One region of the Streptomyces sp. NBC_01261 genome, then DNA from elsewhere that is predicted to be linked to it. Evidence: riboswitches for the same ligand, from Rfam matches in the RefSeq annotation. Region 1 holds a riboswitch; each other region holds the start of a gene.
What was found. Region 1 has a riboswitch for cyclic di-AMP ahead of OG226_RS09025 (M23 family metallopeptidase). Riboswitches for the same ligand answer to the same signal wherever they lie in the genome.
Positions count from the first base shown of each region.

Region 1 (10,118 bases):
CACCGAAGCGGACGCCCGCGCTCCGGCCGAGGGAGTACAGCCCGGAGGCCAGGGCTGCCATGTGGTCCGCGCTGTCGGGGTCGAGCCCGTGAACCGACTTCACCAGCCCGTCGCAGGAGAGCAGGACCGCGCTGGTGGTGTGCGGCACGCGCTGCACGAGGCCGCTCATCAGCCAGTCGAGATCGGATACATGGCCGGTCGGCGCATCGCTCGCCATGGTGGATCGACTCCTTGGGGTACGAAGGTCTGCGGGAGCGCTGGTGGGGGTGCCAGTGGGGGTGGGGGCCTGCGTGGTCATCCGGCTGATGCGCTCCCGTCGTGCCGGGCGGTGCGGTCGTGGTCATGGCCGAGCACATGCGCGTGCGCATCGGTTATGGGCGACGCCTCCATGTGGGGGGCGAGGGTGAAGCGGTCCGTGCCGGTGTACGTACCCGGGCCTGCGTCCGTCCCGGTGTCCGGTGTCGTGGGCTGTGCGGTGTAGCGATGGAGTGCGGTGTCCAGGTAGCCGGAGCCCATGTGTGTTGCCGACATGTGGGATTGCTCGTGCTCCACGGGGGACGGTTCCGGGGCGGACAGGTCCGCGTGGAGCGCGTTCACGTAGAGACCGCCGGTGTGGACGCCGTTCGTGTCGGTCCCGCTCGTGTGCGGGAACTCCGTGTGGTCCGACTCCCTGTGCGGTGACGCCACATCGGCTCCGTCCAACGGCGCCGTCCCGTCCAGCGCATCCGCCGCCTCCATGTGCTGCTGCGCCTCCGCGAGGCCGATCCCCCGTTGGAAGGCGGCCATCAGGTCCGGGTCGTGGCCGACGGGGTGTTCGGAGTCGTGGCGGGGGGTGGGACCGTCGCGGAGTTGGGGCGCGATGTGTTCCTGGGCGCGGCGCCGGGGCAGTTGGGGCGGCTTGCCCATGGTGCCGCGTACCGCTCCGCCGCGCGTGAGCGGCGCTGCGGCCACGTTCTCGGCCACGGTCCCCCGGTCGTCGGGGCGGATACCGGGCACCGCTTCCAAGGGGTTGGCCCGTTCCGCGTGGGCACCGCGCACGGGCAAGGGCAGCGGTCCACCGCCGTTCGACCCCGCCGCGGCGGACGGTACGGAGTCCCGTCGCTGATGCCGCCCCGGTGACCCCGCCCCGCGCTGGTGCCGCCCCGGCGCGCCGGGAGCCCCGGCCGGCGCCGACAGACCCTGCCCGACGGCGAGTCGACCCCCCTCGGTCCCACCCTGCACCTGCGGCGGCACGAGCGGCTGCCCCCCGCCCAAGGTGTCCTGCGGCTGTCCTACGGCCCCGGGGGCGCCCGGCGCCGTACCCAACAAGGCCTGTGGGACCACGAGTACGGCCTGCACCCCGCCGTAGATGTTGGTCTGCAGGCGGACGTGGATGCCGTGGCGGCGAGCGAGTTGGGAGACGACGAACAGGCCGATGCGGCCGTCGGCCAGCAGGCTGGCGACGTTGACCTGGTCGGGGTCGGTGAGCAGGGCGTTCATCCGGCTCTGTTCGCCGGCGGGCATGCCGAGTCCGCGGTCCTCGACCTCGACGGCGAGGCCCGCGGTCACGAGGTTGACGCGGAGCAGTACTTGGGTGTGCGGGGCGGAGAACACCGTGGCGTTCTCGACGAGTTCGGCCAGCAGGTGGATCACGTCGGCGACGGCGTGGCCGCGCAGGGTGCCGTCGATCGGCGGCACGAGTTTGACGCGGGAGTACTGCTCGACCTCGGCGATGGCGGAGCGCAGCACCTCGGTCATGGAGACCGGGTTGCTCCACTGCCGGCGGGAGACGGCGCCGCCGAGGACGGCGAGGTTCTCGGCGTGGCGGCGGATGCGGGTGGCGAGGTGGTCGACGTGGAAGAGGCCCTTGAGCAGGTCGGGGTCCTCGATCTCGTTCTCCAGTTCGTCGAGGATGGAGATCTCGCGGTGCACGAGGGACTGCAGGCGCCGGGCGAGGTTGACGAAGACCTCGACCTTCTGTTCGCTGCCCGCCTGGCTGGAGAGCTGGGATGCCGCGACGACGGCGGTGACAGCGCCGTCGTGCGCGTGTGCCAGGTCGGCGGCGAGCAGGTCGAAGTCGTCGGCGTCCCCGGGGGGCCTGCTCCGCGGCTTGCGCTGGGGCGGGCCCTCGCCTCGGCGCAGCGCCTCGACCAGGTCGCGCAGATCGGCCTCGCCGCGCGCGCTGTCGCGGCGCAGGGCGCCGATGCGGTCGCTGACGGAACCGGCGGCGCGGCCCGCGGCGACGGCGGCGATCAGGATGCCCGCGAACGTCACCGAGGTGGCTCCGGCGAGGACGCCCCAGAGGGTGAGGCTGGTCCGCGCTCCGGTGGAGCGGACGGTGAACAGGACGGCCGCGCTGGCGCTCAGCGCGACCGCGATGGGCGGCAGCACGGCGAGGCGCAGGAGTTGGGGGCGTATGTGCGTCTCGGGCAGTGCGGGCACGGGGCGAGCGGCCGGTCGCCCGTGCCGGCCGCCCTCACGGCGGTCTGCGCGTGCGGCCGGTGCACGGAGTTGAGACATCGGCGTCCTCGTACTGGTGCGTCGGACCGGTTGGTTCGCGCGGGGTGCGCGATTCGGGCATACGCCATCGCGGTGCCGGTCGAGAGAACCGAAGAATCCGGCCCTGCGTCGCCCGACGGACACTCACAGTAGTCGTCAACGCATCAGGTGCGGTGGGCAGTTGACAAACTCCCCCGGGGGGCGTCCCGCTCTGGTATGAGGCCTCGTACGACAGACCGATAACCCCCTCGACCACACGTCGAAGAAGGACAAAGAATCGATCGCGCCTGATCGGAACCGGTCATGAACAGACGTCAGGGGCCGGGGGGTTCGATACCCCCCGGCCCCTGACATTCGCCTCTCACGCCCCTGCGGCCGAGCCGCAGGGGCAGCTTCCGGGGGCCCGGCCACCCTCTGCCGCACCCCTGAACATCACGGAGCGTGTCGGTCAGCGCTCGTTCGCGAGGTCCAGCTCCGCCGGGGCGGTCGCCGGCTTCGGTTCCGTCGCTTCCGTCTCCACCGGCTTCGGGATCCGCCAGGGGTGGTCGATCGTCCCCCCGAAGGGCCGCCACCACGGGTCCGTCGTCAGGTCGCCGCCCGGTTCGAACGGCTCGCCCGGCCGCGGGGTGGCCACGGCCTGGCCGGCCGCTTCACCCTCGTCCGCGGTCCACTCGCCGGGCTCGGCCCACGGGTGCAGCGCCAAGTTGAACGTGCCCCAGTGGATCGGCAGCAGCACCCCGTGCGGCCGGCCGCCCTGGAGGTCGAGGTGGGCGCGCATGCCCTCCTCGGGCGTCATGTGGATGTCGGGCCAGAACTCGCTGTACGCCCCGATCTGGATCATCGTGGCGTCGAACGGGCCGTGCGCGGCGCCGATGTCCTTGAAGCCCTCGAAGTAGCCGGTGTCTCCGCTGTGGTAGATCCGGTGCTCGTCACCGGCGACCACCCAGGACGCCCAGAGGGTGTGCTGGGTGTTGCGCAGACCGCGCCCGCAGAAGTGCCGGGCCGGGGTGGCGGTCAGGGTGAGGCCGCCGATCTCGGTCTCCTCGTGCCAGTCCAGCTCGCGCAGCCGGTCGGCGGACACGCCCCAGTGCTCCAGGTGGGCGCCGACGCCGAGCGGCACGGCGAACAGGGTGTCCGTGTCGGCCAGCGCCTTGATCGTGGGCATGTCCAAGTGGTCGTAGTGGTCGTGCGAGATGACCACGACGTCGACCGGGCCGAGCGCGGCGATCGGCAGGGGCACCGGGTGCAGCCGCTTGGGTCCGGCGAACGGGAACGGGGAGCAGCGCTCGCCCCAGACCGGGTCGAAGAGGACCCGGTGGCCGTCGATCTCCGCGAGCACGCTGGAGTGCCCCATCCAGGTCAGCCGCAATCCGGTCGCGGCGGGCCTGGCCAGGTCGGCGAGGGTGGTGGCGTGCACCGGCAGCGTGCCGTCGGGCGCGCGGCGGGCGCGCTGCTCCTTGTCGAGGTAGGACTTCCCCATCCCGCGCATCGTGCCGCCGGACGGGCGGACGTTCGTATTGCCCCCGGGGTTCTGGAACACCCCGTCCTTGAAGTGGGGCGATCTGCGGATGCGCGCCAGGCGCTCGCCGCTCGGCTCCGCGCCGAAGGCATCAGGCTGCAACGCGCGGAGCCCGGAGCTCAGCGTACGGAATCCGGTCACGATGCCTCCAGGTCGGGTCGGTCAGGCTTTCCATTATGGTCGACCCCTGTGACAACGCCGCTGCGTCGGCGTCACCGGGGCCGGTTTCCAAGGAAAGACCAAAGTTCCGCGCCGGAGGTTGACACCGCGGGACGGAACTCGCCCTTCCGTCCTGTCCGTACCCGCCCTGCCGGCCGGCGCCCCGAGGAGCCCGTATGACCGCCCCCTTGATGTCGCTCACCTGGACCGACCACGTCACCGGCCGCCAGGGCTTCCTGGTCATCGACAAGCTGGTGCGCGGGGTGTCCAGCGGCGGACTGCGGATGCGGCCGGGCTGCACGCTCGACGAGGTGGCCGGGCTGGCCCGGGGCATGACCATGAAAGAGGCCCTGCACTACGACCCGGAGGGCCGGTACATCCCCCTGGGCGGCGCCAAGGGCGGCATCGACTGCGATCCCCAGGACCCGGTGTCGTACGGCCTCCTCGTGCGCTACCTGCGCGCCATGCGGCCGTACATCGAGAGCTTCTGGACGACGGGCGAGGACCTCGGGCTCACTCAGGACCTGGTCGACCGGGCCGCCGCGGAAGCGGGGCTCGTGTCGTCGATCCAGGCCGTGTATCCGCTGCTCGACGACGAGACGGAGGCGCGGCGGCGGCTCGCGGACGCCTTCGCGGTCGAGGTGGACGGCATCGGTCTCGACGAGCTGGTCGGCGGCTGCGGGGTCGCGGAGTCGGTGCTCGCGGCGCTGGACCGGGCGGGCGTGCCGTACGCGGGGACGCGGGTCGCCGTACAGGGGCTGGGCACCATGGGCGGGGCCACGGCACGGTTCCTCACGCGCGCGGGGTTGTCGATCGTCGCCGTCGCCGACATCAAGGGCACGATCGCGAACCCGGCCGGACTCGACGTGGACGCGCTGCTCGCGGCCCGGGACGCGTACGGCACCGTGGACCGCTCCGCGCTGCGGCTGGGCGACCTCGAACTCCCCGGCGAGGACTGGCTGTCCGTCGAGGCGGAGGTGCTGGTTCCGGCGGCGGTGTCGTACGCGATCGACACCACGAACCAGCAAGGGATCACGGCTCGTTGGATCGTCGAGGCGGCCAACATGCCCGTACTGCCCGAGGCGGAGGAACTGCTCTCCGCGCGCGGGGTGACCGTGCTGCCGGACGTGGTCGTGAACTCCGGGACGAACGCCTGGTGGTGGTGGACCCTGTTCGGGGACATCGGCGCCGACGCGGACGAGGCGTTCGCGCACACCCGGCGTTCGATGCGCGCCCTGATCGACCGGATGCTGGCCCGCGCGGAGGCCGACGGCACGACACCGCGCGCCGCCGCGCACGCCATCGTCGACGACCGGCTGCCGGTCATCGCGGAACGCTTCGGCTGGTACCGGTGACGTACGGGACAACACCCCTGGGGGCGACGGATTAGGGTGACCGCGTGGCGAGAGTGCGGTTGAGTGTGGGGGAACGGCGGGCGGAGTTGCTGCGGGCCGCCGTCGAGCAGATCGAGGCGCGGGGTGTGGCGGCGGTCAGGATCGCCGACGTGGCCGCGGCGCTCGGGGTGAGCAACGCGCTGGTGCTCTATCACTTCTCGACCAAGGAGAAACTGGTCGCCGCCGCGTTCACCTTCGCCGCCGAGGACGACCTCGCGCGTCTCCACAAGCTCCTGGGCCGCCGTACGACCGCGCTGCGCCGACTGCGGGCCGCGGTGCGCTGGTACGCACCGACCGGGCAGGCCAAGGGCTGGCGGCTGTGGATCGAGGGCTGGGCCGTGTCGCTCCGCGAACCCGCCCTCCTGGACGTCACCCGCGATCTCGACCGCCGGTGGAAACAAGCACTCGCGGAGGTCGTCGCCGAGGGAGTGACCGCGGGCGAGTTCCACTGCCCGGATCCGACCACCACCGCCCTGCGCCTGACGGCCCTCCTCGACGGGCTCGCCGTGCAGATGACCGCCTACGGGGGCGCGGTGTCGCGGGCGCGGGCCCTGGAGTGGGTCGACGAGGCGCTCGCACGGGAACTCGGCCTGGAGCGGGCGGCGTTGACCGCTCCCTGAGCCGTTCCCCCAAGAGCCGCCTCTTCGAGGGGTCACCGCCGCACCTGTTGCCGCGGCACCCCGTTACCGTGTCGCCCCGTCAGGCCACCCGCTCGATCCGCATCTTGATGGCGTCCGGCGACAGCGTGCCCTTCGCCTCGGCATGGTCCCCGGAGGACTCGCCCCGCAGCCGGCGCCCGATCCACGGCACCAGGTACTCGCGTGCCCAGTGCACGTCGTCGCGCCTGATGTCGAGCGCGCCGCGCGGCGGCAGCGGGGGCCAGGGCTGATCAGGGTCGGCCGGGACCTCGACGCCGAGGACCTGGCCGGCGCGGAGCGCCACGCGCGTGTGCCCCTCGGGAGAGAGGTGGAGCCGGTCGCCGTCCCAGGCCCGCCGGTCCTGGACCGTCTTCAGGGACCACAGGTCGAGCACGGGGCAGCCGTAGCGGTCGGCGATGGCCCGCACATGTCCGTTGTAGGTGGCGATCTTGCCGCGCAGATGCTTGAGCACGGGTACGCCGCGGGTGTCGAAGCCGGTCGTCACCATGACGGTGCCGACGGCGGCGGTGAGGTCGGCGACCGCGCGTTCGAAGCGTTCGGCGACCTCGTCGGGGTCGGTGCCGGGACGGATGATGTCGTTGCCGCCGGCGGCCAAGGAGACCAGGTCGGGCCCGATCTCCTTGGCCCGGGTGAGCTGGTCCTCCACGATCTGGTCGAGCAGTTTCCCGCGCACCGCGAGGTTGGCGTACTCGAAGTCGCCCTCGGGTCGCCGGTCCGCGAGCAGTACCGCGAACCGGTCGGCCCAGCCGACCATCGCCCCGTCGGGCCCTGGATCGCCGACGCCCTCGGTGAAGCTGTCCCCCACCGCCACGTACGACCCGATCACTGCTCTGTTGTCACTCTTCGAATCGTTAGCCACGGCAACCATAATTCACCCTGAGGTGTGACCTACGCGATCGTATTTAGGGGTTGACGGGCGGTGAGATAAGCCACTTGTAAAGGGTTGTCCAAAGTCGGAATAACCCTCCGATCAGGGGCGTTGACCCCGGAACTGCTCTGCGCCGGGCTCCGGTGTCAGCCGACGGTGACGCCGTGCGAGCGGAGATAGGCGACCGGGTCCACGTCCGAGCCGTAGTACGGCGTGGTCCGGATCTCGAAGTGCAGGTGCGGGCCGGTCACGTTGCCGGTCGCGCCGGAGAGACCTATCTGCTGGCCCTCGGTCACGGTCTGACCGGCCGAGACGGACAGCTGCGACATGTGGGCGTACTGCGAGTACTCGCCGTCCGCGTGCCGGATGACGACCTCGTTGCCGTACGCGCCGTCGTAGGCCGCCGAGACGACCGTGCCCGCGGCGACCGCCTTGACGGTGGTGCCCGTCGGGACGACGAAGTCGACGCCGGTGTGATAGCCGCTGGACCACATGCTGCCCGCGACGTGATAGCCGGTGCCGATGGTGGCGCCGGTCACGGGGAGGGTGTAGCCGGTGGAGGTACTGGTGCCCGTGCTGTCGTCGCTCTGCGCGGCCGAGCTGCTCTTCGCCGAGGAAGAGGAGGACGACGACGAGGACGAAGGAGACGTGGTGCCGGACGACTTGGACGACGTACCGGTGTCCGTCCCGCCCGTCGCGGCCTTCTTGCCGAGGGTCAGCTTCAGGCCCGGGTGGATCAGTGACGGGTCGCCGCCGATGGCCTCACGGTTGTCCTGGTAGATCTTCTTCCAGCCGCCGGTGACGTCCTGCTCGTCGGCGATCTTCGCGAGCCAGTCGCCCGCCTTCACCGAATACGTCTTGACGCCCGCGGTCTTGGCGGTCGCCACCTTCTCCGTCGCCGTCTTCTCTGTCACCGGAAGGGACTGAACGGCCTTTTCCGGAGCGGAAGTCGTGGGCGCGGCATGAGCGCCGGTGGCCCCCATGAGCGGAAGGGCGAGTGCGGCGCCGCCGGTTCCGGCTACGGCCATCGAGCGGGTGAGTCGCTGGGACTTCGGGCGGCGGTGCTTACCCTTCACGGGCATGACGAATTCCTCTCCGGCGCCTGCGAGGTGAGCTGTCGGGTGCGGGCTGGAGATGCCCGGCCGCGCGCTGGTCGCGGCTAAACCCCAAGCCCGTTCCGGAGACCGGAACAGGCGTCTTACCTGTGGGTCCCCCGCTCCTGCCGCATACGGGTGGGTGTGTGCGGAGTCCGGTCGGCGGCAGGATTGGGCGTCCGTCCGGATTGGTGGCGAACGTAAGCGAGGAAGACGCAAAGGGACAAGCAGGAGGTTCCACGGATTTGCGTTTCTTGTGTTTCCCTGTGGGAATTCACCGTCACCCTCCGTGAATTCCCACAGGACTCAACCCCTCAATCCCCCTGTAAAAGCACGTCAATTACGTGAACATGACGAACGACGCACGGTCACGAATATGACGCTGCTCACGTACACAACTCTCAGGTTCCTTTATTCCAGAGCGAGTTGGACGAAGGCTGCAATTGGGACAGAGGGATCAGATGCGACGCAGGCGGATAACCGTCGCATCGAGGTCACCGCGCAGCCCGGTCCGCAGCCCGTGGTGCAACAGCACGGCCCCCCGGTGGACTTCGCCCGTTTCGAGGCATTCGTACGACGCTGCCGGGTCGAGCCCGCGCAGCCGGAGCGCCGGCAGCGGCTCGCCGTAGTGCTGCGCCTGGAGCAGGGCGAGGACGACGGTCTCGTCGCCGCGGACGTACTGCACGGCGCCGAGTCCGCCGCTCGGCGGGCGCAGCCGGTGGAGGTCGCCGTGCTGCACGAGCGGCCGGATCTCCTTGTACAGGTCCACCCACCGGCGGGCCTCGGCGAGTTCCTCCCCGGTCCACTCCGAGAGATCGCCGCCCACGCCGAGCACCCCGGCCATGGCGCTCACGAACCGGAAACGCAGGCTGCTGACGCGGCCGTTGAGCTGGGTGTTCGGGCTGTCGGTGACCCAGGCGGCCATCACGCGCGCGGGGTGGATCTGGCTGAAGCCGTGCTGGATGGCGAGCCGGTCGAGCGGGTCGGTGTTGTCCGAGGTCCACACCTGGTCCGTACGGCTCATGATGCCGAGGTCGATCCGGCCGCCGCCGCCCGAGCAGGACTCGAAGGCCACGCCCGGGTGGGCCGCCCGCAACCGGTCGAACAGGGCGTACAGGGCGCGCACATGGTCGATCCAGAGGCGCTGCGGATAGGCGTCACCGGGCCACCCGGCATCCGTGAAGCAGCGGTTGAAGTCCCACTTCACGTAGTCGATCGGGGCACTGGAGAGCAGCCCGTCGAGCTGCTCCCAGAGGTACTCCTGGACGTCCTCGCGGGCCAGGTTGAGGACGAGCTGATTGCGGAACTCCGTCCGCTTTCGTCCCTCTTGGTACTGCACCCAGTCGGGGTGCGCGCGATACAGGTCGCTGTCCGGGTTGACCATCTCGGGCTCGACCCAGATCCCGAACCGCATGCCGTGCGCGTGGACGCGGTCGGCGAGCGGCTTGAGGCCGGCCGGGAAGCGGTCCGGGTTGGGGGTCCAGTCGCCGAGCCCGGCACGGTCGCTGGTGCGGGCACCGAACCAACCGTCGTCGACCACGAACAGCTCGACCCCGACCGCCGCCGCGCGCTGCGCGAGCGTCTCCTGCTGCTCCTCGGAGATGTCGAACTGCGTGGCCTCCCAGGAGTTGTAGAGCACCGGCCGGTCCTGGTCCGCGTCCGGGATGACGTACGTCCGCTGGTAGTCGTGCCAGGTGCGGCTGGCGCCGCCGAAGCCGGCGTCGCTCCACAGGCCGGCGAAGACGGGGGCCGTGAAGGACTCCCCCGGTGCCAGGAGCAGCAGCCCGGAGTCGTCGTACCCGGCGCCGCCGCCGATCTGCACGCGCGCGTCCGGGAGTTGGGCCACGGCGATCCGCCAGGACCCCGACCAGCCGAGAGCACAGCCGTAGACCTCGCCGCGCTCCTCGGTCGCGTCGGTGTCGAGCGCGACCCAGGGCAGGTGCTGAT
Region 1 is NZ_CP108463.1:2,048,043-2,058,160, forward strand. It holds gene OG226_RS08995 (roadblock/LC7 domain-containing protein) at 1-217, opposite strand, end outside; gene OG226_RS09000 (sensor histidine kinase) at 295-2,499, opposite strand; gene OG226_RS09005 (MBL fold metallo-hydrolase) at 2,927-4,138, opposite strand; gene OG226_RS09010 (glutamate dehydrogenase) at 4,333-5,511, shown strand; gene OG226_RS09015 (TetR/AcrR family transcriptional regulator) at 5,556-6,170, shown strand; gene OG226_RS09020 (SGNH/GDSL hydrolase family protein) at 6,250-7,035, opposite strand; gene OG226_RS09025 (M23 family metallopeptidase) at 7,224-8,159, opposite strand; cyclic di-AMP (ydaO/yuaA leader) riboswitch at 8,164-8,326, opposite strand; gene OG226_RS09030 (alpha-galactosidase) at 8,629-10,118, opposite strand, start outside.

Region 2 (10,118 bases), 960 kb from region 1:
GCCCGGGACCTGGAGTCGCTGACCGAGACGCACGCCACGGCCGTACGGCATCAACTCGGCGACCGGCGTTACGTGTTGGTCGGTCATTCCATGGGCGGTACGGCCGCCCACGCGCTCGCCACCCGGCTGACGGACCTCGGTGCTCCCCCGGCCGGGCTCGTGCTGATCGACTCGTACCACGTCACCCCGGACCGGGAGGCCGAGCCGTGGCTGTTGTCCCTGCCCGCGCGGATTCCGCTGATGGCCGGCGAGAGCTTCGACACGATGGTGGATGATCTGACGCTGCTGTCGCTGGGCGCGTACACCCGGATGTTCCGGGGCTGGCAGCCGGAGCACACGGAGGTGCCCACCCTGCTGGTGCGCGCCTCCGAGCCGCTGGCGGACATGCCTCGGGAGTGGCGTTCGTCCTGGCCGGGCGTGCGGGACACGGCGGACACCGCCGGCACGCATCTCAGCGTTCTGGAGGGGGACGCCGCGACGACGGCCAAGGTGGTCCGTGACTGGATCGAGGCGCTGGCGTAGTCCGGCACGAAACCCAATATCTACGTCGGCGACATGAGAAATGAAATTAACGTCCGCACATGGCCGATCGCGCCGTGCTACTATTGATCTCAGTTGCAGTTGTGGTTGCCAAACCCTTCAGATGCCCACACCGCCCTCCGGGACGGTGGAGCATTTTTTTGTGTGTCCGGTTTCTTTCCGGCGGGGTGATCATCACGGCGACACGGAGTCCGCACACTGCGGGCTCCGCTGACCGCCCCGAAGGAGAACAAAATGGCCAGTGGCACCGTGAAGTGGTTCAACGCGGAAAAGGGTTTCGGCTTCATCGAGCAGGATGGTGGCGGCGCTGACGTCTTCGCCCACTACTCGAACATCGCCGCCCAGGGCTTCCGCGAGCTGCAGGAGGGTCAGAAGGTGACCTTCGACATCGCGCAGGGCCAGAAGGGCCCGACGGCCGAGAACATCGTTCCTGCGTAACGACGACGTTTACTTCGCAGCTGGGGCCCGCACCTTGGGGTGCGGGCCCCAGCTCGCTGCATTTTCCATGCTTTCGGCGCTATTCCGCCGAAGCCACCGGCTCGTTCTTGCGATTCTCTGCGCCGTTCATTCACCGCGGGAATTCCTTGATACGTGCCATATCAAGGAAGGTTCCACATTTTGAACCGCGCACGTACGAATGACCGCTTCTCGCGAAAGCGTAATGGAAATCCGGAATCCGCAAAGAGCGGCGGCTACCGCTCGGCGGCCCCGTCCGGCAACCGCTCCAGCGCGCCGCGCCGCTCCAAGGGCGGCGGTGGCCGACCGGTCGCCCTCCAGGGCGAGTTCGCGCTGCCGAAGACGGTGACCCCCGGCCTTCCCGCCGTGGAGTCGTTCGCCGAACTCGACATGCCCGCCAAGCTGTTGGCCGCGCTCGGCCACGAGGGCGTCACCGTCCCGTTCCCGATCCAGGCGACGACGCTCCCCAACTCCCTCGCCGGCCGTGACGTGCTCGGCCGCGGCCGCACCGGCTCCGGCAAGACCCTCGCCTTCGGCCTCGCGATGCTGGCCCGTACGGCGGGCCGCCGCGCGGAGCCGCGTCAGCCGCTCGCGCTGGTCCTCGTCCCGACCCGCGAGCTGGCCCAGCAGGTGACCGACGCGCTCACCCCGTACGCCCGCGCCGTCAGCGTGCGGATGACCACCGTCGTCGGCGGTATGTCGATCGGCCGCCAGGCCGGGGCGCTCCGCGGTGGCGCGGAGGTCGTCGTCGCCACGCCGGGACGCCTCAAGGACCTCATCGAGCGCGGCGACTGCCGCCTGGACAGCGTGACCATCACCGTCCTCGACGAGGCCGACCAGATGGCCGACATGGGCTTCATGCCGCAGGTCACCGCGCTGCTCGACCAGGTGCAGACGGGCGGCCAGCGGATGCTGTTCTCGGCCACCCTGGACCGCAACGTGGACCTGCTGGTCCGCCGCTACCTGACCGACCCCGTCGTCCACTCCGTCGACCCCTCCGCGGGCGCGGTCACGACGATGGAGCACCACGTCCTGCACGTGCACGGCACGGACAAGCAGCGCGCGACCACCGAGATCGCGGCGCGCGAGGGCCGGGTCATCATGTTCCTGGACACCAAGCACGCGGTGGACCGGCTGGTGAAGCACCTGCTGAACAGCGGCGTCCGCGCGGCCGGTCTGCACGGCGGCAAGTCCCAGCCGCAGCGCACCCGCACGCTCGCCCAGTTCAAGGACGGGCATGTGACGGCGCTGGTGGCGACCAACGTCGCGGCGCGCGGCATCCATGTCGACAACCTCGACCTGGTCGTCAACGTCGACCCGCCCACCGACCCCAAGGACTACCTGCACCGCGGCGGCCGTACGGCCCGTGCGGGCGAGTCCGGCAGTGTCGTGACCCTGGTCACCCCCGACCAGCGCCGTGACTTCACCCGCCTGATGACCATGGCCGGCGTCACCGCCGAGGTCACCTCGGTGCGGTCGGGCGAGGAGGAGCTGACCCGGATCACGGGCGCCCAGGCCCCGTCCGGCGTCCCGGTCGTCATCCAGGCCCCGGTCGTGGAGCGCGAGCGCACCCGTCGTAGCCCGTCCTCCTCGTCGTCCCGGGGCCGTCGTGGCCGTCCGGCCGCGGCCGGCGAAGGCCGGTCCGCCGGTGGTGCGGCTCGGCGTGGCGGCAGCGGCGGCAGTGCCGGCGGAAGCAGCAGCCGGGGGCAGCGACGCTCGTCCTTCGGCCCTGCGGCCTGAGGACCAACTCGGCGCCTTCGGGCGCCCGTTCGGCCCCCGATCCTCCTTCTCTCTGTGAGGCAACATGCGCTGTGTCATCGCCCGGTATCCCTTCGACCTCACCAAGATGGGTGTCCTGGAGACGATGAAGGGCATCAAGCCCGAGCTGATCACGGGTGAGTCCGTGACCATCGGGCGGCGCCGCTACCCCGTCAAGCAGGTGGGGCAGGTCATCACCCGGCAGGACCCCCGTGACTTCAACAGCGGCGAGGTCGTCCGGGCCATGACCCGGCTCGGCTTCACCTGCCACGGACTGCCGGAGGTCGTGCCCGTGCACGCCCTCACTCCGCTGGAGAACGCGTCGGCGCTGCTGGGCAGCGGCGCGGCCCAGGACGTGTAGGGACCGTGTAGAAGCGACACCAGTACAGCCGAGAGGGCCCTGCCGACGCGCGTCGGCAGGGCCCTCTCGGCTGTCCGGGCCCGCTACGGGCCGGGCGGTACCCCTGCTGAACGGGCAGATGAACAGCGGGTTAGCATATGAGCGCCGCCTAGCTCGAAAGAGAAATCTGTGCCTGTCAACGAGGACTCGTTCACCAACTGGAAGACCCGCGAGGAGATCGCGGAGTCGATGATCCCGATGATCGGGAAGCTGCACCGCGAGCGGGACGTCACGGTCCTGCTGCACAGCCGCTCCCTGGTCAACAAGTCGGTGGTCAGCATCCTCAAGACCCACCGGTTCGCCCGCCAGATCGCCGGCGAGGAGCTCTCCGTCGTCGAGACCCTCCCCTACCTGCGGACGCTCACGGCGCTCGACCTGGGCCCCTCGCAGATCGACATCGGCATGCTCGCCGCGACCCACCGCAGCGACGAACGCGGTCTCTCCGTCGAGGAGTTCACCGCCGAGGCCGTCGCCGGCGCCACCGGCGCCAACAAGATCGAGCGCCGCGAGGGCCGCGACGTCGTCCTCTACGGCTTCGGCCGCATCGGGCGCCTGGTCGCCCGCCTGCTCATCGAGAAGGCCGGCTCGGGCAACGGTCTGCGGCTGCGCGCCATCGTCGTACGACAGGGTGGCGACCAGGACATCGTGAAGCGGGCCTCGCTGCTGCGCCGCGACTCGATCCACGGCCAGTTCCAGGGCACGATCACCGTCGACGAGGCGAGCAACACGATCATCGCCAACGGCAACGAGATCAAGGTGATCTACGCGGGCGACCCGTCCGAGGTCGACTACACGGCGTACGGCATCAAGGACGCCATCCTCATCGACAACACGGGCAAGTGGCGTGACCGGGAGGGACTTTCGCAGCATCTGCGGCCCGGCATCGACAAGGTCGTACTGACCGCGCCCGGCAAGGGCGACGTCCCGAACATCGTGCACGGCGTCAACCACGACACGATCAAGCCGGACGAGCAGATCCTGTCCTGCGCCTCCTGCACGACCAACGCGATCGTGCCGCCGCTGAAGGCGATGGCCGACGAGTACGGCGTGCTGCGCGGCCATGTGGAGACCGTCCACTCGTTCACCAACGACCAGAACCTGCTGGACAATTACCACAAGGCCGACCGGCGGGGCCGTTCGGCGCCGCTGAACATGGTGATCACCGAGACCGGTGCCGCCTCCGCCGTAGCCAAGGCGCTGCCCGACCTGAAGGCGCCGATCACCGGCAGCTCGATCCGGGTCCCGGTGCCGGACGTCTCGATCGCGATCCTCAGCCTCCGGCTCGGCCGCGAGACGACCCGCGCCGAGGTCCTCGACTACCTCCGCGATGTCTCGCTCACCTCGCCGCTCAAGCGGCAGATCGACTTCACCACCGCCCCCGACGCGGTGTCGAGCGACTTCATGGGTTCGCGCCACGCCTCGATCATCGACGCGGGCGCCACCAAGGTCGACGGCGACAACGCGATCCTCTACCTCTGGTACGACAACGAGTTCGGCTACTCCTGCCAGGTGGTCCGGGTCGTCCAGCACGTCTCCGGGGTCGAGTACCCCACGTATCCAGCCCCGGCTGTCTGAGGCCCTCTGCCCCCGCCCGCTGAACGTGTGACGGCCCGGCCACCCCCAAGTGGGGGCGGCCGGGCCGTCGTTGTCACCTACGTGCGCCTGAGTGCGCTGTGTCAGCGGGTACTGCGCTTGCCTCGGTACAGCACCACGAATCCGGCGACGAGCAGCAGCGCGCCGGCCACCGCGGGCCACAGATTCGCGCCGGTCTCCGCCAACCCGCCCTGTGCCTGCGGCTGGTTGGGGCCTACGGCGGCGTAGCTCTCCCCGCCCGAGGACGAGGCGGGCGGTGTCGTCGCGGCGCTGCCGACCTGACCGCCGGAGCCGTTGTCCGAACTCCCCTGCGTCTCGCTCGACTTGGACCCTTCGGTCTTCGTGTCCGCCTTGGGGACCGAGACCGCCGTCGTCAGGTCACCGGGTTCGGTGGTCTGGACGTCGGTGGGCTCGGGGGCGTTGGTCTCGGTGTCCGGGGCGCTGGTCGCGGGGTCCGCGGTGGGCTGGTCACCCTTGCCGCCGTTGTCACCGTTCCCGGCGCTGCCACCGTTGCCGCCGTTGCCGCCGTTGCCGCCGTTGCCCTGGTTGCCGCCGTTCCCGGCGGGCTCGTCGGACGCGGTGGCCGTCGGCGCCGCCGTAGCGGATTCGGTGGCCGACGGGGACTCCTGCGGTTCACCGGAACCCCCACCGTTCCCGGAGCCGCCACCCGAACCGGAGCCGCCACCCGAGCCCCCGGGGTCGTCGTTCGTCCCGGCGCCGCACTTGTCGCCGTTGTTGATGCAGTTGACCATGTCCTTCATCAGGCCCTCGTCGAAGACGTTGATGAAGTCGCCGTGGTCGGTGACGGGCTTGTGCTGCTGCTCGGGGAAGGAGTCCACCGCGAACAGCGGGCTCGTCCTGCCGCCGTCCTGGAGGCTCGGCGCGTCCACGTCGTAGACGATCCGCTGCACCAGCTGCGGAATGGCCTCGAAGCCCGTCGGGCAGGAGCCGTCGGCGGCCTCGAAGGCCACGTGGGTGCGGTGGTTGGCGCTGTCGATGTTGCGGCCGTCCCAGCAGCTCTGGAACTTGAAGGTGCGCACCACGTCACTGCCCGCGGGGCACAGCGGGTACTTGTCCTTGAGCTGCCGGTCCTCGAACCCGGTGCAGCTCCAGGAGGCGTTGGCGTTGGCCGGGCCGTTGACGAAGGCCTTGGCGTCGCCGGTGATGATGCGCAGGAGGCGCGGCATCGCGACGACCTTGCTCTTCGGGTTGCCCACGAACGTCAGCGTGGCCGCCTTCGCGGTCACGATCTGACCGGAGTTGCCCTCGGTGCCGCCGCCGGGCTTGTCCGCGTCCCGCTCCTGCTTGCCGTTCTGGAGGCGCAACACGGGCCAGTAGTAAGTGGACTTGTCGCCCGGGTTCTCGCAACTCGTGTCGGCCTTCGCCAGGTCGTCGTCGCTCGCGAAGGCGTTGTTCGACTGGTTGCCGACGTAGTCGTGGAAGTGGTGGGCGCCGTTGGTGACTCCGGGCGCGACGATCACGTTGTCCGAGTTGAACAGGCCGTTCTCGTTCACACCGCACGCGGTGACGAACGTGCCGCGGGAGGCGTCGGACTGGTCCTGCGGGGTGTTCACGTTGGGCTGCACGGAGGTGATGTCCGCGTAGTCCGAGGCGACCGGCCCGTTCGCGGACTGCTGGTTCCCCTGCTGCCCCTGGCCGTCACCCTGCTGCTGGCCCTGGCCGGTCGGGTCGGCGCTGCCGCTCTGGTCACCCCCGCTGCCGTTGTCGTCGCCGTTCGTGGGGGCGATCAGTGTGCAGCCGGCGAGCGCGTCGAGACCCTCCGGGCGATCCCCGACGCGGTCGATGGCGTCGTCGATCCGCCCGATGGTCGCGGCCCGCTTCTCCTTCAACGGATTCATGATCGCGTTGTCGGCGAAAGAGGCGTCCTGGCGTATGGACTCCGTCGAGTCCTTCAGTTTCTGATAGGCCTCGGTTATCTGCTGGTCCAGAAGCGCGAGTTGGGCGTCGACCTCGGTCTTCGCCTCGTCGGGGACGGACGTCAACTGGGTGCCGATGTCCGGGCAGTCGATCGTCGCGCCACTCGATGCCGCGTCGGGAGACCCTTGCTGAGACGAGTCACCGCCCCAACCGCCCTCGGACGCCGACGCGTAGACGTTCGCCGCCACCAGTCCTCCGCCGCCCAGCATCAGGGCGACTGCTGCCATCGTCGCGCGTCGTGCGCCCGTTGGGCGTCTGCGCGTGTTGCGTGCCAAGGAAGTTGCTCCTACACGTATCGGTCGGCCCGGATCGTCCCGGCATGGAAATCCCCCGTTCCCATACGGAGCGGGACGCCAGTGTGTTCAACCGTCCCAGAAATTCATAGCGACCTCATATGGATCACCCGGCTCGGCGGGCCCATGAGCCCTCGATGCGCGCAGCTGAAGTATCCGAGCGAGGTAAAGGTCACAAAAACGTATCGGACATATCGCGCTTCAACCTTCACACGAGGCACACACGTTGGCTAAGTTGACGCTCAGACCGTACGACCTACTCCGGCGATCAGCGCCGGGCCGCACGGTTTGCGCCGAGTCCGGTGTGTCGCTCGCGACAGCCGGAGCCGGGGACCCACCGACTTGGGGTGAATCGACCCAATTGCCCGTCCGGGCAAGGGTCGTAGGGCAATCCTTCCGTGATCGGCCGCCCGAACCCGACAGCTAACCCGGTAGGCGCGATACGGAAGGAGCACGTCTGCCATGCCGGCAGAACGACGCACGCGCACCGGAGGCAGTGGCCCCACCGTGGACGACCGACCCAGCCGTGACGAAGTCCAGCGGCGGATCAACTCCCTTTACGACAGGGCCGAGACGGCCACCGGAAACTACAACGCCACACGCAAGATGTCCGGCGGCCAGCGCAAGCGCGCCGAGCCCCGTCCCAGCGCGTCGCGTCCTTCCGACCCCGCCCAGGACGCCGTCACTCGGCAGTTGTTCGACCGCGCTCGTGCCCAACTGGGCCCGACCGTACCGGCGAAACTGCCGCCCGGCAGGACTCCCGCCCGCTCGGCGGCACCCCGGCCCGAGCGACGCCCCGAGCCCGAGGGCGGCGCCCGAGCGCTTGAGGCGCAGTCCAGCCGCGCCGTGGCCGAACTGACCGCGGGGACCGGTGCACCGGAACCCGCCACCCCTCAACTCGCCGCGCCCGTCGCGGAGTTGACGGCCGGACCGATCGCCGCGCTGCCGCCCGCCGCTCCGCAGTCACTCCAGATGCCGCAGATCACCGCGCCGCAGGCACTCCAGTCGCCTCAGCTGCCGTACATGCAGCAGATGGCTCAGATGCCGCAGGCGACCGTCCTCGACCTGCCGCCCGTGCCCGCCATCGAGGTACCGCCCACGCCCGTCGTGGAGGCACAGCAGTTCGCCGTCGCGGCCACCCCGGCGCCGGCCTTCGACCCGCTCACCGCGGACCTGGAGCTGCTCCCGTACATCGCCGCTCCGCGTACCGAACCCGCCCCGGCGAGTGCCCCTTGGGCGACCCCGGAGACGCCTTGGCCGGCCCCCGAGGCGACCTGGTCCACCGGCCAGATCCCGATGGTGGCCGAGCAGCCCGCCTGGTCGACCGGGCAGGTGCCCATGGTCACCGAGCAGCAGACCTGGTCCACCGGGCAGTTCCCTGTGGTGACCGAGCAGCCCGCGTGGTCCACCGGGCAGATGCCCATGGTCACCGAGCAGCCCGCGGCCCAGCCCGCCTGGTACCCCACGCCGGAACCGGACTGGCGCCCGCCGCGGCAGGAGTGGCAGCCGATCGCCCCCGCCGCCGAGGTCTCCTTCGCCTCGGCCCCGGCCGTCCTCCCCGAGTTCACGCTGCCCACGGCTCCGCCGATGGCCCCGGAGATCCTTCTCCCCCCGGCCCCGGCCATGAGCCCGATGACCAGCACCACGGCCGTCCCCGCCGCGCCGGACGCGGGCACGCAGAGCAAGACCGCCACCGCGCTCGCCTTCGCCCGCGCACAGATCGGCAGGCCCTGCCTGTGGGGCGCGGCCGGACCGGACGCGTACGACTGCTCCAGCCTCACCCAGGCCGCCTGGAAGGCCGCGGGCGTCCTCCTCCCGCGCACCGCCCAGGAACAGTCGGGCGCCGGCGCCCTCGTCCCGCTGACGGACATCCGCCCCGGCGACCTGATCTTCTTCTACGACAGCATCGACCACGTCGGCCTCTACACCGGCAACGGCCTCATGATCCACGCGCCGAGCCCGGGTACGCCGATACGCGAGGAGTCGATCTTCCACGCCGGTGCCGCCGCCATCCGGGGCGCCGTACGGCCCGCCTGATCCGGTCGGGGCCGGGCATTTCCCGGCCCCGACCGCACACCCCGCGACACTCCCGGCCAACCGTGTCATAGACCCGTACGAGTGGTGCATCCTGGGACACGGTCGTAGCGTCGACAGAGACACGACGACCGCGCACCGGCAGGCGGGCCCACCGCTGGTGCGGGGCGACGAGGACGAAGAGGCGGCCGGGAGCGGACATGTACAAACACACCATGGTCGGAATCGTCACGCTGTGTGCCGCAGCCCTGCTCGGGCCGGCCGTCGGCACCTCGTCGGCGGCCCCGAGCACGGTACCGGCGACCGCCCACCGGCAGCTCCAGGACCCCGTACTCGTCGACTGCCTGTGGCATCCCCAGGTGCGCCCCACCGACTTCATGCTCGCCTGCGGCGACGGCAACAGCCGCCTCGCGTCGCTGCGTTGGACGTCCTGGAACGGCAACTCCGCGACGGCCACGGGCGTCAACTGGGTGAACGACTGCAAGCCCTATTGCGCGGTGGGCAAGTTCCACTCGTTCCCGGTCACCGTCCGGCTCGACACCACGCGGACCTGGAAGCGGCACCCGCAGGCGCGGCAGTACACCGAGATCACCCTGACGTACCCCGGCGCGAGGCCGGACAAGTTCCAGCACACGGTGACCTACCCCCTCTGGAACTGACTCAGAGCGCCAATTCCACCACCAACGGCCGGTGATCCGAGATCGCCGTCCTCGGTGCGTGCGCCGTCCCTACGGCGTCCGCGCCGAGCCCCGTCGCCAGGATGTGGTCGAGCTGGACGAGCGGCCGGTGCGACGGAAAGGTCGCCCGCCGCACCGAACTCCGCCAGCCACGCGGCGCGGTCGCGTTCAGGGTGAACCGGGGAAGGGCGCCGAAGAGGTTGAAGTCGCCCATCAGTACCCGGGGTTGGGGCAGATCGGCGATCCAGCGGCGCACGGTGCGCAGTTGCCCGATGTTCCACCCCGGCACGAACGAGAGATGGACGGCCACGACGGTGAACGGGCCGTGCGGTCCCTCCAGTACGGCGGCCAGGGCGGCCCGGGGCTGATCCCGCGCCAGGACGGGAGCGGCCTGCCCGGCGACCCGCAAGGGCATACCGAAGGGCGCCG
Region 2 is NZ_CP108463.1:1,092,597-1,102,714, forward strand. It holds gene OG226_RS04775 (SDR family NAD(P)-dependent oxidoreductase) at 1-522, shown strand, start outside; gene OG226_RS04780 (cold-shock protein) at 775-978, shown strand; gene OG226_RS04785 (DEAD/DEAH box helicase) at 1,159-2,736, shown strand; gene OG226_RS04790 (SCO5918 family protein) at 2,801-3,115, shown strand; gene OG226_RS04795 (glyceraldehyde-3-phosphate dehydrogenase) at 3,284-4,729, shown strand; gene OG226_RS04800 (DUF1996 domain-containing protein) at 4,831-6,912, opposite strand; cyclic di-AMP (ydaO/yuaA leader) riboswitch at 7,260-7,432, shown strand; gene OG226_RS04805 (C40 family peptidase) at 7,441-9,015, shown strand; gene OG226_RS04810 (hypothetical protein) at 9,213-9,671, shown strand; gene OG226_RS04815 (endonuclease/exonuclease/phosphatase family protein) at 9,673-10,118, opposite strand, start outside.
Region 2: another riboswitch for cyclic di-AMP. It lies ahead of OG226_RS04805 (C40 family peptidase); the one in region 1 lies ahead of OG226_RS09025 (M23 family metallopeptidase).

Region 3 (10,118 bases), 7.2 Mb from region 1:
TTCCTCGGGACGCCGATCGACGACATCTCGGCGAACGACGTGATGGCCCAGTTCATGCACCTCGAATACCAGGCACCGGACCGGGACATCTCGCTGTACATCAACTCGCCCGGCGGCTCGTTCACCGCGATGTCGGCGATCTACGACACCCTTCAGTTCGTCAGTTGCGACGTGGAGACGATCTGCCTGGGCCAAGCCGGCTCGTCCGCGGCGGTGCTGCTGGCGGCGGGCACGCCGGGCAAGCGGTCGGCGCTGCCGGGGGCGCGGGTGGTGATCCACCAGCCCTCGTTCCCCGAGCCGATCCAGGGTCAGGCGAGTGATCTCGCCATCCAGGCCGGGGAGTTGGCACGCACGCGGGTCCAACTGGAGGAACTGCTCGCCCTGCACACGGGACGGACGGTGGCGCAGGTGAGCGCGGACATCGAGCGGGACCGGATCATGGATGCCCAACAGGCTCTGGAATACGGGTTGGTGGACCGGATCGTGTCGACCCGCAGGATCTCGCTCACCGAGCCGGGCGGGGAGTGAGCCGACGATGCTGCCGCCGGAACTGCCTCCGCTGCCCGCACTGACACGCGCCGAGGGCGAGTTGATCGACCGTTATCTGGATGTGGCCGACCTGCTCGGCCGTATCAACCCGGCGCACGACGGTGACACGTACCGTGGCCTGAGGGCCGCTCAGGCGCTCGTGGCCAAGGCCACCGAGCTGCGGGACGCGCTGGCGCTGATGCACCAGCGGGGCGAGACCGAACTGCACGCCCCGACTCTCGCGCGGGCGCTGCGCGTGCTGGACGGGGAGCGCCGCACGGCTCGCGTCACCATCCCCGCGTCCTCCGACAGTTGACGGACCCGGAGCCGTCCCGGCCGGGGGCGAAACGAGCCGAACGGCGTACCCCCGATCGGAGTAGTCGCCGCTCCGTCCATACGGCCGTCCGGGTTGCGCAACACGCGTAGCCCCAGGGCCGTATGAAGCGTTCCGGTGCTGGTCCGAGGGCCTGGCACCCCTCGACACCCCTTCGAACACGGGGCTGTCCACCCGAACGGGTGAGTGGTGAGTAACCCCACAAATCCCCGGTTCCGTTGGGCTTTTCGGACATTCATAGGTGAAGATCCCTGTCTGACGACAAGACCCCGCCGCAGCGGCGGGGCGATCCGGGCGGACGCCGAGTCCTGCCGCCACCCGGATGACAGGTCGACAGGAGTGCATCGGCAGGAGTGGAGGACCCAAGCACGACGGGTCGCCGGGACGGTCACGCCATGACCGGGTCGAGCAGCCCTTGGGGTGAAGCCGCGTCAGCGGCCGGGCAACTTTGTCAGCCCGAATCCGACAGGTCATCTTTCACAGGCGGCTGACGAAGGGTTGCGCATGACTGCGCTCAATCGTGTCCCGTCGCTGATGGTCAGGGCCGGTACGGCCTCGGCCTTCGCCATCGCCGCCGTGGGCGGCTCCGTCGTGATACCGGGCGTCGCATCCGACGCCGCGGCCGCGACACCCGCGACGAAGGCACTCCAGGTCGCGGCGTCCAAGAAGGGCGCCCCGTACAGGTACGGGGCCACCGGACCGGGCCGCTTCGACTGCTCCGGGCTCACGCTGTACTCGTACAAGAAGGCAGGCAAGAAACTGCCCCGTACGGCGGCCCAGCAGTACAACAAGTCCCACCACATCTCGGCCAAGAGCCGCAAGGCCGGGGACCTCGTCTTCTTCCACTCGGGCTCCAGCGTCTACCACGTCGGCATCTACGCCGGCAAGGGAAAGATCTGGCACGCCCCGAAGACCGGGGACGTGGTGAGGCTGCAGAAGATCTGGACCAAGAGCGTCTGGTACGGCCGGGTCAGCTAGGGCCTGTCCGAATCTCCCGAGGGGGGTGGCGGCCACCTGACAGGCCGCCACCCCCCTCGGGTGTCCAGGGACGTTCGGGACGGAGGCGTTCGGAAGACGGCGGCTCTACGGCTCCTGCTGGCCCGCCGTGGTCACCGGTCGGGCCGGTACCGTCCAGGGCACCTCGATGGAGACGGTCTTGCCGCCCTCCAGGGTGGGCCGGACCTTGAGTTTGCCGCCGCACTCCGCGGTCAGCCAGCGGATGATCACCATGCCTCGGCCGTTGTCCTGCTGGACGGCGGCCGGCAGGCGTTTCGGGAACCGGGGATGGCTGTCGGTGACCCCGATGCGCAGCCGTTCGTCACGCTCCAGCTCCATGTCCACCGTGAAGGTGGGTGACTGCCCGAAGGTGTGCTGTACGGCGTTGGTGGCGAGTTCGGAGACGATGAGGCGGATGGTGTCGGCGACCTCCGTGTCCGCCGGAAGTCCCCATTCCACCAGGGTCCCGACGACATAGGTGCGGGCGGTGGAGACCGAGGCGGGATCGCTCGGCAGAGTGACGGATGCTTCCAGATGGTCTGCCATGGCGCGGTCGTCCCTTTCCCGCGGGACCGGTGTCCGACACGGAGCGGATGGTTCGAGTACGGTCCCGGACTGGTGCTTCTTCGCCAGACTGCCATTACCTCGTCGGTAACGGTGGCGATCCACCAAGATATGCATATATCTGTCGCTCGAAGCGGTGAACTCTGCGACCCCAGACCGTATTTGGGCGGCTCGGAAGGAGTAAGGAGAAACCCATGCAGTACGGTCCCGCGGTGCGCCGCCGGAAACTGGGCGCGGAACTGCGCGCGTTGCGTGCGGAAGCGGGGCTCACCAGCGGTGAGGCGGCCCGGTTGGTCGGCTGGCACCAGTCGAAGGTGAGCCGCATCGAGACCGGCGCGAGTGGCGTGAAACCGCCCGACGTCCGGTTACTCCTCGACGTCTACCAGGTCGGCGACCCACACCTTCGGGACATGCTCCTCGTGTTGGCCGGCTCCGACGACGGCGGCGGCCGGCACCACTGGTGGCACGCCTATCGCGGTGTACTGCCGCCCGCCTACCGGGACTTCATCAGCCTGGAGTCACAGGCCAGCACGCTCCGCACCCTGGAGACCTCGGTGGTCCCCGGCCTGCTGCAGACCCCCGAGTACGCCCGGGCGGTGACCCGGGCAGCCGTAGGGGGCCCCGACAACGACGGCCCCGAGCGGCTCGACGCGCTGGTACAGGTGCGATTGGCCCGGCAGGACGTGCTGCGCGCGGATCCGCCGCTGGAGCTGAGCGTGGTCCTCGACGAGGCGGTGCTGCGGCGCGAGGTCGGCGGGCCGGGGGTGATGGCACGTCAGCTGGACCGGCTCGTGGAGGCGGCCAGGCTGCCCCAAGTGAGGCTTCAGGTACTGCCGTTCGCCGCAGGAGCACACATCGGCATCACCGGACCTTTCGTTATCTTCTCCTTTCCGAGCACTTCTGATCTGGACGTGGTTGTTCTAGACCACTTGACGAGTAGCCTCTACCTCGAACGGAAAGAAGACCTAGAGGCCTACAGCGAGGCCTTCAGCACCCTTCAGTTCCACGCCCTTTCGCCCGATGATTCGTCGGATTACATCGCCGGGATAGGTGACGGCGCGTAAGGAGGCACCATGTCTGCACTGCCTCGGAACGTACCTTCCAGTTCTGAACTGTCCGGTGTGCGGTGGCTGCGCAGCAGCCACAGCACGGGAGCGAACAACTGCGTCGAGGCGGCTCGTCCGCGCTCAGGCCCCCGCGCGGGGCTGCTCGCCGTACGCGACTCGAAGGACCCGCAAGGACCCGCCCTGCTCTTCTCCCCCGCGAGCTGGACGGGCTTCCTCGCCACGTTCCACTGACCGATCCGCCTGTCAGCGACGCACGACCGTGTCACGCCGACTCATGGTCGCGTCTCGCCGATCACACGTACAGCGCGTTCGATCTCGGCCCCGGAGAGGTCCGCTCGGGCGGTCAGCCTGAGCCGTGAGATGCCGTCGGGCACGGAAGGAGGACGGAAGCAGCCCACGGCCAGCCCTGCCGTACGGCAGTCGGCCGCCCACTGCACGGCCCCCTCCGGGGACGGCGCACGCACCGACACCACGGCGGCGTCCGGACGCACCGCTTCCAGACCCGCGGCGGTGAGACGCGTGTGCAGCTCACTCGCCACGGCGCGGGCCCGGGCGGCCCGCTCGGGTTCGCGCCGCAGCAGGGTGAGTGCCGCCAGCGCCGCGCCCGCGGCGGCGGGCGCGAGCCCCGTGTCGAAGATGAACGTCCGCGCCGCGTTGACCAGATGGTCGATGACCCGCGCCGGCCCGAGCACGGCCCCGCCCTGACTGCCGAGCGACTTGGACAAGGTCACCGTCACGACCACGTCCTCGGCCCCCGCGAGCCCCGCCGCGTACGGCGCCCCCCGCCCGCCCGCGCCCAGCACCCCGAGCCCGTGCGCGTCGTCGAGCAGCAGCCCCGCCCCGAACTCCCGGCACGCCTCGGCGAGCGCCCCCACCGGCGCCGCGTCGCCGTCCACGGAGAACACCGAGTCGGACACGACGACAGCCTGCCCGTCGTGCGTCCGCAGCGTCTTGCGCACCCCGTCCGGATCGGCATGCCCTACGACCTGGGTCGCCCCCCGGGCCAGTCGGCAGCCGTCGATGAGCGAGGCGTGGTTGCCCGCGTCGGAGACGATCAGCGAGCCGTGCGGCGCGAGCGTGGTGACCGTGGCGAGGTTGGCCGCGTAGCCGGAGGAGAAGACGAGGGCGGCCTCGAACCCGGTGAACTCGGCCAGCTCGCGCTCCAGTTGGGCATGCAGCTCGGTCGTACCGGTGACGAGCCGCGACCCGGTCGACCCACCGCCCCAGGTCCGCGCCGCGTCGGCGGCGCCCTCGACGACCTCGGGGTGATGGGCCAGACCCAGGTAGTCGTTGCTCGCGAGATCGAGGAGCGGCGAGTCGGCGGGCCGGGGCCGCAGGGTCCGTACGAGCCCGGCGCGACGGCGCTGCTCCGCCTGCTCGTCGATCCAGCCGAACGCCATGGTTCCTCCGGGCTTTTGTAGGCAGTGCACAGACACTAATCGGACGACGAGCCGCCCATGGTGTGGTGATACCCACACGCCCAGCCCCATGTCTTGTGCATTCTCTCCTTGGCCGCAAGTGGTCCCGTAGGACAGGATCGGATCTCATGGACCTGCTGAACACGCTCGTGGACAAGGGGCTTCGGCGCGAGCTGCCGACCCGCGCGGAAGCTCTCGCCGTCCTCGCCACCTCGGACGACGACCTGCTGGATGTCGTGGCCGCGGCCGGAAAGGTGCGCCGGCACTGGTTCGGCCGACGGGTGAAGCTCAACTATCTCGTCAACCTGAAGTCCGGCCTGTGCCCCGAGGACTGCTCGTACTGCTCGCAGCGGCTCGGCTCCAAGGCCGAGATCCTGAAGTACACGTGGCTGAAACCCGACGCCGCCTCGAAGGCCGCGGCGGCCGGTGTGGCCGGAGGCGCCAAGCGCGTCTGCCTGGTCGCCTCCGGCCGGGGTCCGACCGACCGGGACGTGGACCGGGTCGCCGGCACCATCAAGGCGATCAAGGACCAGAACGAGGGCGTCGAGGTGTGCGCCTGCCTCGGTCTGCTCTCCGACGGCCAGGCCGACCGGCTGCGCGAGGCCGGCGCGGACGCGTACAACCACAACCTCAACACGTCCGAGTCGACGTACGGGGACATCACCACCACCCACACGTACGCCGACCGCGTCGACACGGTGCAGAAGGCGCACGCGGCCGGTCTGTCCGCCTGTTCCGGCCTGATCGCCGGCATGGGCGAGACGGACGAGGACCTGATCGACGTCGTCTTCTCCCTGCGCGAGCTGGACCCCGACTCGGTACCGGTCAACTTCCTGATCCCGATGGAGGGCACCCCGCTCGCCGCCGAGTGGCACCTCACCCCGCAGCGCTGTCTGCGCATCCTCGCGATGGTCCGCTTCGTCTGCCCGGACGTCGAGGTCCGTATCGCGGGCGGCCGTGAGGTCCACCTGCGCACGATGCAGCCCCTCGCCCTGAACCTCGCCAACTCGATCTTCCTCGGCGACTACCTCACCAGTGAGGGCCAGGCCGGCCACGCCGACCTGGAGATGATCGCGGACGCGGGCTTCGAGGTGGAGGGCGCGGGCGAGGTGACGCTGCCGGACCACCGGGCGACCGTGACGGCGGGCGGCTGCGGCTCGCACGACGGAGCCGACGCCGGGTGCGGTGGGCACGAGGGCGCCACTGGCGGCTGCGGCGGGCACGAGGAAGCCGGAGTCTGCGGTTCCGCTCCCGCCGCCGCGGCTACGGCCGCCTCCGCGCCGCCGGTCGACGAGGTCCGCCGGGATCTGGTCTCCGTACGCCGTCGAGGTGCCGGAACGGACATCGCGCCCAATGCCTGACCCGATCGGCCACCTGCCCGTCCCGGAGCTGCTGGAGCTGGACCGGCGGCACGTCTGGCATCCGTACGGTCCGATGCCCGGCCGGGTCGACCCGCTCGTCGTGGAGTCGGCGAGCGGGGTGCGGCTCCGACTGGCGGGCGGCGGGGGCGAGTTGGTCGACGGGATGTCGTCCTGGTGGTCGGCGATCCACGGCTACAACCACCCCGTGCTCAACGAGGCCGCGCACGAGCAGCTCGGCCGGATGAGCCACGTCATGTTCGGCGGGCTCACCCACGAGCCCGCCGTACGCCTGGCGAAGCTCCTTGTCGACATGTCACCCGACGGCCTGGAACACGTCTTCCTCGCCGACTCGGGCTCGGTGTCGGTCGAGGTCGCGGTGAAGATGTGCCTCCAGTACTGGCGCTCGCTCGGCCGCCCCGCGAAACAGCGCCTGCTGACCTGGCGCGGCGGCTACCACGGCGACACCTGGCAGCCGATGTCGGTGTGCGACCCCGAGGGCGGGATGCACGAGCTGTGGTCGGGGGTGCTCCCGCGCCAGGTGTTCGCGGACGCGCCACCGACCGAGTACGAGGAGTCGTACGCCGACCACCTGCGCGAGCTGATCGGACGGCACGCGCACGAACTGGCCGCGGTGATCGTGGAGCCGGTGGTGCAGGGCGCGGGCGGGATGCGGTTCCACTCCCCCGCGTATCTGCGGGTGCTGCGCGAGGCGTGCGACGAGCACGATGTGCTGCTGGTGTTCGACGAGATCGCGACGGGTTTCGGCCGCACGGGCGCGCTGTTCGCGGCGGAGCACGCGGCGGTGACGCCGGACGTGATGTGCGTGGGCAAGGCGCTGACCGGCGGCTACATGACGATGGCGGCGACGCTGTGCACGTCACGCGTCGCCGAGGGCATCTCGCGGGGCGAGGTACCGGTCCTCGCCCACGGCCCGACCTTCATGGGCAACCCGCTGGCGGCGGCCGTGGCCTGTGCCTCGCTCGAACTCCTCCTGAACCAGGACTGGTTGACGGAGGTCAAGCGCATCGAGACGGGCCTGTGGGAGGGCCTGGCCCCGGCCGCTCAGCTCCCCGGCGTCCGGGACGTCCGCGTCCTCGGCGCCATCGGCGTGGTCCAGCTCGACCACGACGTGGACATGAAGGCCGCCACGGACGCGGCCGTACGCGAGGGCGTGTGGCTACGGCCGTTCCGCGACCTCGTCTACACGATGCCGCCGTACGTCACGGGCGACGCCGACCTGGCTCGGATCGCCCGCGCGGTGTGCGCGGCCGCACGAGAGGGATGACATGTCGGTACTGGTGATCACGGGCACGGGCACGGAGGTCGGCAAGACGATCACCACGGCGGCGGTCGCGGCGGCAGCGCTCGCAGCCGGCCGCACGGTAGCCGTCCTGAAGGCCGCCCAGACGGGCCTACGGCCGGACGAGCGCGGGGACGCCGACGAGGTCGCGAGGCTCGCGGGCGCGGTCACGGCGACCGAACTCGCCCGGTACCCCGAGCCGTTGGCCCCCGGCACGGCCGCGCGCCGGGCCGGTCTGGCACCGGTACACCCGCACGAAATCGCGGAAGCCGCCCAGAAGTTGGCCGCCGAGCACGACCTGGTGCTGGTCGAGGGCGCGGGCGGGCTGCTCGTACGGTTCGACGAGGAGTGCGGCACGCTGGCGGACGCGGCGCGGCTGCTGGGGGCCCCGGTCCTGGTGGTGACGTCGGCGGGCCTCGGCACCCTGAACACGACGGAACTGACAGCCCGTGAACTCCGTTCCCAGGGGCTTGATCTGCTGGGCTTGGTGATCGGCAGCTGGCCCAACTCACCTGATCTGGCGTCACGTTGCAATGTGGCCGACCTGCCGAAGGTGGCGGGGGCTCCGTTGCTCGGGGCGTTGCCCGAAGGGGCGGGGGCACTGGCACCGGTGGACTTCCGTGCAGCGGCGCCGAGTTGGGTGGCGGAACGGCTTGACGGGGTGTGGGATGCGGAGGGGTTCGGGGTGCGGGAGGCTCCGGCTGCTTGGGGTGGGGGCGCGGTCTAGGGCCGTCCTGTTCGGCGGACGGCCGGAGGGTCGGTCGGTCCGCTGGGCTGGGGGCATGCCCTTCGGCTTCGGGGCGGCAGCGTTGCGAGGAGCGGGTCGGGGGCTGTGCGGTCCGGCAGACACCGTGGCGATGGCACCATCGACTGTCGTCGGGCCTGGCGCGGTTGAGGAGACCGCGGCGGGCAAGGGCGGCGCGGCGCCGCCAACTGGAGTCGGACGCAGGGCGGTTGAGCCGGTCCAGGAGAGACCGCGCCACGGCAGACACAGCCCCGCGCTGCGCCACGAATCGCACGCGGCACGGCCCGTGGACCCCTGCTCGACGGACTCCCACCGCCCAGCCTCCGGCTGGCACCGCCTCGCCCGTCGCGTCTCTCACGTGGCACCGCTCAAAGGACCGCCCTCGGCGGAAACGGCGCCAGGCCGGTCCGACGCGGTCCGGGTCCGGCCTACGAGGCCTCTCCTTCCGCCAGCAGCCGTACCAGTTCGATCCGCGACCGGATGCCCAACCGGCTGAAGACGCCGCGTAGATGGTGGTCGATCGTGCGGGGGCTGAGGGCGAGGCGGACGGCGATCTCGCGGTTGGTGGCGCCGTCGGCTGCCATGCGGGCGACCATGAGTTGCTGGGCGGTCAGGCGGGTGGTCGGGTCGAGCGCACCCGGTGTGGGGAGGGCGGTCGGGGCCACCGGTGTGCCGAGGGCGCGGAGTTCGGCGCGGGCCTGGGCGGCGCAGTGCGGGGCGCCGAAGGACTCGAAGGCCTCCAGCGAGGTGTGCAGCCGGTCGCGAGCCTCGGTACGCCGACGCAGCCGACGCAGCGCGGCGCCGAACAGCAGCTCCGTACGGGCTCGTTCGAAGTCACGGGTGCCGCGCGCGTGCAGGTCGAGGGCGATGCGGTAGTGCTCGACGGCTTCGTCGCCGGGGGCCAGCAGAGCCCGGCAACGGGCGCTCAGGGCAAGGTCGTCGGGGCTGCGGACGGCACGTGCCCAGCGGTCGTAGTCGGCGTGTGCGGCACGGGCGATACGGGTGTCGCCGCTACGGACGGCGGCCTCCACGTAGTGCGGGGTGGCCAGATGCCGGATCGCCCGGTGCCCGTGCCCGGGCCCGAACCCGGCGAGCGCACGCAGCCGGGCCGCGGCGGCGGCGAACCGACCACTGCTCAGGTCGAGATAGGCGAGCGCCCACTGAGCGAGGGCGGCGGGCAGCCCCAGCCCACGGCCGAGGGCGTACGAACGAGCGGCGGCGGCACGTTCCCGGCACACGTCGGCGTCCCCGGTGAGCGCCGCGAACATGGCGAGCGCGGCCTGCAGATGACAGGCTCCGTTGTCCTGCCCGGTGGCGTGGGCCTGCCACAGAGCATCGGCCGTAGCCGACTCGGCGGCCTTCGGATGCCCGGTCCAGAACTCGGCGTAAGCCCGAAACTCCATCGCCTGCGCCACGACCACGGTCGCACCCCGTGCCCGCGCCGAGGCCACCGCCCGCACGGTGGCGGTGGTGGCACGGGTGTGATCCCCGAGCATCAACGCGGCGATCCCGGCATGGATGAGGAGGGTGGGGTCCCCTCCGGGCCCACACCTCCCGGCAGCGGCCTTGAGCAGATCCCGCGCGTCCTCGTACCGCCCCTCGAATGCGGCAGCCAGTCCCCCGAGCGTCCCGTGCGGCACGATCCCGACGCGGGAGGCGACGGCCGCCGCCTCCCGACACCGTCTCAGGTCCCCGGTGTAGACGGCGGCTTCGGTGGCCCGGGCGAGGAGGTGAACTACGTGGTCGGGGGCGGGAGTTCGGGGTGTCGGGGTCGTTCGAGGTACGGAGAGGGATGGAGGTGGGGC
Region 3 is NZ_CP108463.1:9,222,180-9,232,297, reverse strand. It holds gene OG226_RS41095 (ATP-dependent Clp protease proteolytic subunit) at 1-528, shown strand, start outside; gene OG226_RS41090 (hypothetical protein) at 536-844, shown strand; cyclic di-AMP (ydaO/yuaA leader) riboswitch at 1,184-1,363, shown strand; gene OG226_RS41085 (C40 family peptidase) at 1,367-1,840, shown strand; gene OG226_RS41080 (ATP-binding protein) at 1,946-2,404, opposite strand; gene OG226_RS41075 (helix-turn-helix domain-containing protein) at 2,617-3,486, shown strand; gene OG226_RS41070 (DUF397 domain-containing protein) at 3,496-3,720, shown strand; gene OG226_RS41065 (8-amino-7-oxononanoate synthase) at 3,762-4,889, opposite strand; gene bioB (biotin synthase BioB) at 5,036-6,268, shown strand; gene OG226_RS41055 (adenosylmethionine--8-amino-7-oxononanoate transaminase) at 6,261-7,553, shown strand; gene bioD (dethiobiotin synthase) at 7,555-8,295, shown strand; gene OG226_RS41045 (LuxR C-terminal-related transcriptional regulator) at 8,742-10,118, opposite strand, start outside.
Region 3: another riboswitch for cyclic di-AMP. It lies ahead of OG226_RS41085 (C40 family peptidase); the one in region 1 lies ahead of OG226_RS09025 (M23 family metallopeptidase).